DNA from 2 places in the Sporosarcina sp. resist genome. Region 2 is predicted to be linked to the other one. Evidence: riboswitches for the same ligand, from Rfam matches in the RefSeq annotation. Region 2 holds a riboswitch; the other holds the start of a gene.

Region 1 (3,747 bases), 550 kb from region 2:
AACAGCTCATGGGAATTATCGCATCAAAGGAGAACATCCTTCTTGCTTACAGAAATATTAAGCGCAACAAAGGAAGTTACACACCTTCGGTGGATAGAATAACTATTGAGAAGATTGAACGGATGCCACAAGATCAACTTCTAAAGAATATTGAAAATCGATTTAACAACTACCAACCAAACAAAGTTCGCAGGAAGGAAATACCTAAACCAAATGGAAAAACGAGACCTCTCGGAATACCATCGCTTTGGGATAGACTCATCCAACAATGTATATTGCAAGTCTTGGAACCAATCTGTGAGGCTAAATTTAACACTAGAAGCTACGGTTTTAGACCGAACAGAAGTGCAGAACACGCTATCGCAGATGCAAATTTCAAGATAAACCAAACAAACCTAACATATGTGGTTGATGTGGACATTAAAAGCTTCTTCGATGAGGTAAATCACGTGAAACTGATGCGTCAATTATGGACGTTTGGGATACAAGACAAACAGCTACTTGTAGTACTACGAAAGATATTAAAGGCACCAATACAATTGGAAGATGGGACAATCGTCAATCCCACAAAGGGAACCCCTCAAGGGGGGATACTCAGTCCCCTATTAGCTAACGTCAATCTCAATGAGTTTGACTGGTGGATAAGCGACCAATGGGAAACAGCGAAAACCCGATGCAGTTTCAAATATAAAAACAAAGAAGGTAGAACAGGTAGAGACAACAGAGCTTTGAAGAAAACTAAGTTGAAGCCAATGTACATTGTACGTTATGATTTCAAAATCTTCACAGGTTCACGAATTAACGCAGAGAAAATATTTAAAGCGGTGCAATTGTGGCTTGAAGAGCGTCTGAAGTTACCAATTTCAAAAGAGAAATCAAAGGTAACAAACCTAAAGAAGCAAAAGAGCGAATTCTTAGGATTTACGCTTAAAGCAACTAAAAAAGGCAAAACCAAAACAGGTAAAACAAAGTACGTGGCGGAAACACACATGTCCCCAAAAGCAATAAAAACAGCTAAAGCGAAATTAGCTAAGCAAATCAAGAAGATACAAAAACCCCTAAACAACTCAAGCCGTATTAAGGAAATAGCGAAGTACAACAGCATGATAATTGGTATACATAATTATTATGAAATTGCTACGCATGTGAATCTGGACTTGAGAAGAACAGGGTACGACATACAGAAACAAATGTACAATCGTCTTCCCAAAAGCAAGCCGAACGACAAGAACACAAATTGTTTTACTAGACATGGCGAATATATGGGCAAAGACAAAGGGATAGCGAAATATGTTAAGCGAAGGAACAAATATATTCGGTATCTCATGAAAAGGCCAATACTTCATCTCGCGGATGTCAAAAATAAAAATCCAATGATGAAACGTAATGCCATCAATAAGTACACTGAAGAAGGACGAAAGTTAATTCATAAGAATCTAACAAATGTATCCGAAACAGAACTTAAGTGGTTACGAGAACACCCTATATTAACAGGCAGGGCGACGGTAGAATACAACGACAATCGCATGTCACTTTATGTGGCTCAGAACGGAAAATGTTCGATTACTGGAGAACAGTTAGATCTATTAGATATGCATTGTCATCATAAAATACCGTGGCAAATAACACGTGACGATAGCTACGAAAACCTAACGTTAATCAAATCAGACGTTCACTATCTGATACATGCAACAAAAGCAACAACAATGAGTGCTCTTCTGATAAGGCTTAATCTGAATAAGAAAGCCATTCAAAAGTTGGACAAATTAAGAATGTTAGTGGGGAACAATTGTATCATTGAAAAAGAAATCAAACGAAATATTGTTGCCAACCAGGTTAGAAATGAACAACTAACGTTGTTCTAAATACTAAAATGAAAATCAGAGTGTCCAAAGGGAAATTCATGATTGAATAGTAAAGAAAACATAATTTTCGAGGGAGCGCCGTGTGAGGTGAAAGTCTCACGCACGGTGTGGGACGGGGGAAAGCCGAAAAGAGAATGGAACTCGAAAGAGTTTTACACTTAGTAGGTTACCTATCGTTATTACGGGTCTAAACATTTACTATGATTGAAAAACATAGTCTGACAAGCTCAGAGTTAAACACCGAAAAGTAAGATTATGTCGTATGAAATTCGGAATATCCTACAATGAGGATATATTTTAACAGGCTCATAGTAAGCATCTAATGTACTTTGCATATCGTAATATTCAGCGTGCCGTAATGCAGTACTCACTGATGGATTGTTCAACAACGTCGTAACTTTCTTGGTAGTGGCGTTTTTTTCTGAAGATATTGATCCATTCTTATAAATCTTTTATCACAGGTTAATAATTATAAATAGTCTAATAGTCTAATAGTCTAATAGTCTAATAGTCTTGAAGTTTGTAGAGTTACGTGAGATTATAAGTGAGGGTAATTTAAAAATAAAACTATAGAAGTTAAAGGCAAACTGTTCTGAAAGGGCAGGACGCAAAGCTTAGGGTCTAAAGTTTAGAGATTAATCAAAAGTCCTACAATCTAAACAATGATCGCCTGGTTACCAAATTTATGGATTAATATATATAATCCTTTGGCTATTCTATATTGAATAGAATAGTTTTTTTTATGTGTAAAACCACCTGGAATGAATTTGGCGAAAAGACTTAGTTAGAAAGGATTAAAATATTCTTGAAGTGAATAATTTAAAATCTTTGAAGTGGCAGGCGCCTTACGCTTGATTCACTACTAAGGGAAGGAAAATGTGGAAAATGAATAAGAGAAGGTTTTCGTTCAGAACAAAGTTATTAGTTTTCTCTTTATTGCTATCGGTAGTACCGATTGTATTTGTTGGCGTCTCAGTAAATAAAATAGTTAGCCAAAAAACCAAGGACGATTATATCAGTTTTAGTGAGAAAGAAATTAAACAGGTGGACAATGGAATTTCGTTATACTTTGAAACGATTAGGGAAAATGTCCAATTACTAGCAAATGACCCAGCCGTTTTAAACGCTGATTCAAGTATTACATCTTATAAAGATATAGCGGGAGAAGATTCCATTGATATGACACCTTCAAAAAATGAAGAAAAGGAAAAATCTATCTTCGATGTGTTTGCTCAATTTAGTAATAGTCATCCTAAGGCCCCTTATGTTTATATGGGTACATCGGATGGAGGTTATATTCAATATCCGGAGGGGCCCGTGAAAGCTGGTTTCGATGCTAGAGACCGTCCTTGGTATACCGCTGCTATTGAAGAACCAGGAGAAGTAAAATTAACAAGTGCCTATGAGGCAACTGGTATAGAGGGAATTATCGTCAGTAATGTAGTGTCGATTGAAAAAGATGGCAAACAAACAGGTGTGCTAGGCCTGGATGTAAGTTTGGAAGGCTTAACAGGTATTATCAAGGAAATTAGTATCGGCAAAAATGGGTATGTCATTCTTGTGCAAGAAGATGGAACAATCCTTGCGCACCCCAAAAATCCCGATTTGAACTTCCAACCAATTTCTAAACTAAACGTTCCGGAACTAACAGATTTAAGCAAAGACGGCCCATTTGAAACTGAGCTAAATGGAGAAGACTATGTATTGAACACAATCACTTCAGAAATTGATGGCTGGAAGTATATTGCTGTCATTAAGAAGGCCGAAATTTTAAGTACGGCGACTTACATACGAACTATGCTTTTCATTGTAGGTGGGATTTTTGCTATTCTAGCTGTAATCGCATCTATTGTTATGAGTTTACGTATAACGAAGAGCATTA
Region 2 (3,747 bases):
CCGCTGAATAATGGGTGAATTCTTCACACCCAAGACTTCCTATATCTGAAGAGATGTTAATAATTTTACCTTTATTTTTTTCCTTCATTCTTTTCGCCGCTTCTCGGCAATTATAAAAGTTTCCGTAAAGATGAACCTTTATCATTTTGTCCCACTGCTCATCAGTTAAATCTGTAATAGGAGCATTCTGTGCAAACCCGGCATTGTTGACAAGAATATCTATTGCTCCTAGCTGGTTGTCCATATACTGAAACATATCCTGCACTTGTTTAGAGTCAGATACATCCGCACAATATTTTAGTGCATTCACGCCATGGTCCTTCGCTTGTAGACGAACTGTTTCCGCCTCTTGATCGCTGCCAATATAGTTTATTAAAATATTTGCTCCCTGTTCAGCAAAAGCTAAAGCAATTGCCTTGCCTATCCCCATACTAGAGCCTGTAATGAGAACATTTTTACCGGTAAGCTTTAAATCCATTAATCTTCACTCTCCAATTTAAAGTTTGTAATTAGGGACTGCAGCTTCTCCGCAGTTTGGCCTAATGAAGCAGATGCTTCTTTCACTTCTTGCATCGACACCAATTGTTCTTGTGTAGCTTGTGAGACATTCAATGAAAACTCGGTAGATTGTTGAGATGTTTTCTTAATATTATTAACGGATGCGACTACTTCTTCAGAGGATGCAGAAATTTCTTGAGATGCAGCAGAAATTTCCCGGATTTGATCTGCGACTTCATCTGCAGATTGTACAATCCTTTTAAATATCTCGCCTACTTCATTCGTATAATCCATTCCCACTCTTACGTCTTCTTTTCCTTTTTCCATCACGGTTACAGAGGCATTAGAATCCGTTTGAATCATATGAATTAGTTGGAAAATCTCTTTAGCCGACTGAGATGATTGTTCAGCTAAACGCCTTACTTCATCTGCAACGACAGCAAATCCTTTACCATGCTCACCAGCTCTGGCTGCTTCAATAGCAGCGTTTAGTGCTAACAAATTTGTTTGCTCTGCTATAGCAGTAATAATGTTCACAATGTCGCTAATCTTATTAGAATTAGCATGTAAACCATTAATAGTTTCCTCTATTTGTTCTACAGATGTATTAATTAATTGCATTTGATCAATCACCTGTTGGACAACCTTATTTCCTTGTTCAGCAGCAATTGAGGCCGTCAGAGACGATTCAGAAGCCGTATTGGCTGAATCAGCGATTTGTTGTATTCCCCCCGCTGTTTCTTCCATCGCAGCAGCTGTTTCTTCAGTCATCACCAAAGAAGTTTCAGCATTTTGAGCGATATTCTTCATTTCTTTTGAAACGTTTGTTGAACTAATATACGATTCTGTCGCATTCATAGTTAGCTGATTGGCTGATGATGCAACGTGATCAGATGTATTTCTAATGTTTAATATGACATGTTGCAAATTTGAAACCATTGTTTTTATCGATTGTGAAAGTTGTCCAACTTCATCATTTGTAATCTGAAGATCAACATCGTTCAATTCTCCATTTGCCACTTGGTCTGCAACAATGACCACTTTTTTAAGTGGTAATAAAAGCCGATCAATTGTAAAATACAGCAATACTAATAAGATTAAAATTCCGATTACTGCAATAATAATCTGTTTTGTAACACTTTTTTTTATGATGGTATCAATATAATCCGCAGAGTAATCAATTCCTAACACTGCAATTGTATTTCCGCTTTCATCTTTAAGAGGGCTGAAAACTGTTCGCCATGATCCGAATGAGTCCTCAAAAATAGTTGTTACCTCTGATTGATCATTTTTAATTGCGAGCTTAGCAGTATCTACATGAACAGGAGCAAGATCAGTAAACAATTCCCCCGCTTCATACGCTTCATTCAAATTTTCAGTATAGCCGATAGGAGTGACGCCATTATCCTCCATCTCCCATATATAACTCCAAAACATGATTCCCTGTTCTTCCCTTATGCCATCCAAGGTACTTTGCATTTTCAAAAATTCAGGATCGTCTTCCCCTTGAACTTTCAATAGACCATCTATATCTTTGGAATCTAGGTTCATGGCTGTCAATAAGCCAACACTTTTTAACTCTTGTTCTAGGTCATTTTCTAACTGGCCGTTCAATTGAGAAATACTTTGTGTCGTTAGAACAGAAAAAAGTGCTAAAACAATAATAGAAACTGTAAGTAAAAGTTTATACTTTAATGACATGTTTTTAAAAAAACTCATAATAATTATTTCCTCCTCTTCAATTTTTGTATCTTTCTTTACACATAAAAAAAGCCCATTTCACAATGAAATAGGCAAATAAAAAAACTAGACTATTATCTAGCATTTCTTGAGCAGCTCAGCCGTCATAGTAATAATTACTTTAGACCTGTAGCTTTGCGTCCCTATTTTTCAATAAGTTTGCCTATAACCATCAAAAAATATACCACATAGTCTAATAGATGGCAATAATAAGTACCAAAAGATTCATAGGATAGTATAATGACGCCACTTAATGTCCTACTTTTAAAACACCAAACTAGTATATAGTCATTGGTGAAAAAAGAGAAATAGTGTCTTTACTCCCCCGTCCATATTTATTTTCCGCTGTTTTAAATTGTTACATCAATTCTTTTACAAGGATAGCATTGCTGGAAATTTCAATATCAAAAGTATTCTCATTTTTGGTAACTTCAACTTTTCCTCTTCCAGGTAAGTAGCAATGCCTAATATGCTATAGAAAGGTGTTGCTATGAAAACGCTATATAAAAATGCGAATAGCTTGCTCGACCTATCTATTTGTTTATCCTGTTTCATCAGATTCATCTTGCCCTTTTACTATTGAGCATTTTTACTTTTTTCCACTAACCTGCCCATTTGGTGCAATAAACAACAAATTACATAATTCAACATTTCAATAATCAATTTGTTGTTATTGCTTATCGTCAAAAATTATTTCTATTTCTGTTAAACAAAAGTTTTAGATACTGAAAATTTCACAACCATTTTTCCGTGCAAAATACTTTTTTGGAACCTGTATCTAACTTCACTTGTTTGCCAATAGCAAATGGATGCATTGGATGGGTGTGGCACGTATCGAACTCAGCTAAAATGGGAATATCCATCCCATCTAATTGCTCTATCAGTAGGTCCAATGGCTGCTTGCCAGTACCTAAATCATCATACTGTTCATGTTTACCTAAAATAATACCAGCAACTTTATCAAAAAACCCTTGCACTTTTAGCATTGCAAAATTCTTCTCAACAATTGAGGCATTTTTCATACAATCCTCAATTAATAAAATATCGCCTTGTTTAATTGTAGGGAAATAAGAAGAGCCAATAAATCCATACATCGAATTCACATTGCCACCTATTAATCGTCCTTCTGCAACACCACTATGTCCAGTCACCCACTTATTATTAAAAAGCGTTTTCTCTGTCGTTTTTTCTAACCAGTTCACAGGCTCATCAGACCAAAATGGAGACATTGGCACTTCATAAGGTAGCTCTGTCTCTTTCATAAAATATTGTTCGAAATATTGATAAGTATCATTTACTAGTGGTTCAAATTCACCGAACGAAGGTATTAAAGCAGGTCCATAATATGTTGAGATACCTGTTTTTGCATAAAGGGCGAGTAAAACAGCCGTTGCATCAGAATACCCAACGACTAGCTTTGGATTTTGCTTAAATGCTTCATAATCAATATATGGCAGCATGCTATTTGAGTTCGTGCCACCAATTGTGGACATAATCATCTTTATATTC

Evidence for each region. A riboswitch is a leader RNA that binds a small molecule or an ion and turns the genes downstream of it on or off. The one in region 2 is predicted to bind cyclic di-GMP.
Region 1: linked by a shared signal. The riboswitch ahead of H7992_RS04930 (methyl-accepting chemotaxis protein) and the one ahead of H7992_RS07795 (methyl-accepting chemotaxis protein) in region 2 are both predicted to bind cyclic di-GMP.

The regions. Positions count from the first base shown of each region.
Region 1 is NZ_CP060287.1:991,387-995,133, forward strand. Features, by position in the region: gene ltrA (group II intron reverse transcriptase/maturase) at 1-1,865, shown strand, start outside; cyclic di-GMP riboswitch class I at 2,437-2,547, shown strand; gene H7992_RS04930 (methyl-accepting chemotaxis protein) at 2,751-3,747, shown strand, end outside.
Region 2 is NZ_CP060287.1:1,543,035-1,546,781, reverse strand. Features, by position in the region: gene H7992_RS07800 (SDR family NAD(P)-dependent oxidoreductase) at 1-478, opposite strand, end outside; gene H7992_RS07795 (methyl-accepting chemotaxis protein) at 478-2,217, opposite strand; cyclic di-GMP riboswitch class I at 2,327-2,412, opposite strand; gene H7992_RS07790 (S66 family peptidase) at 2,973-3,747, opposite strand, start outside.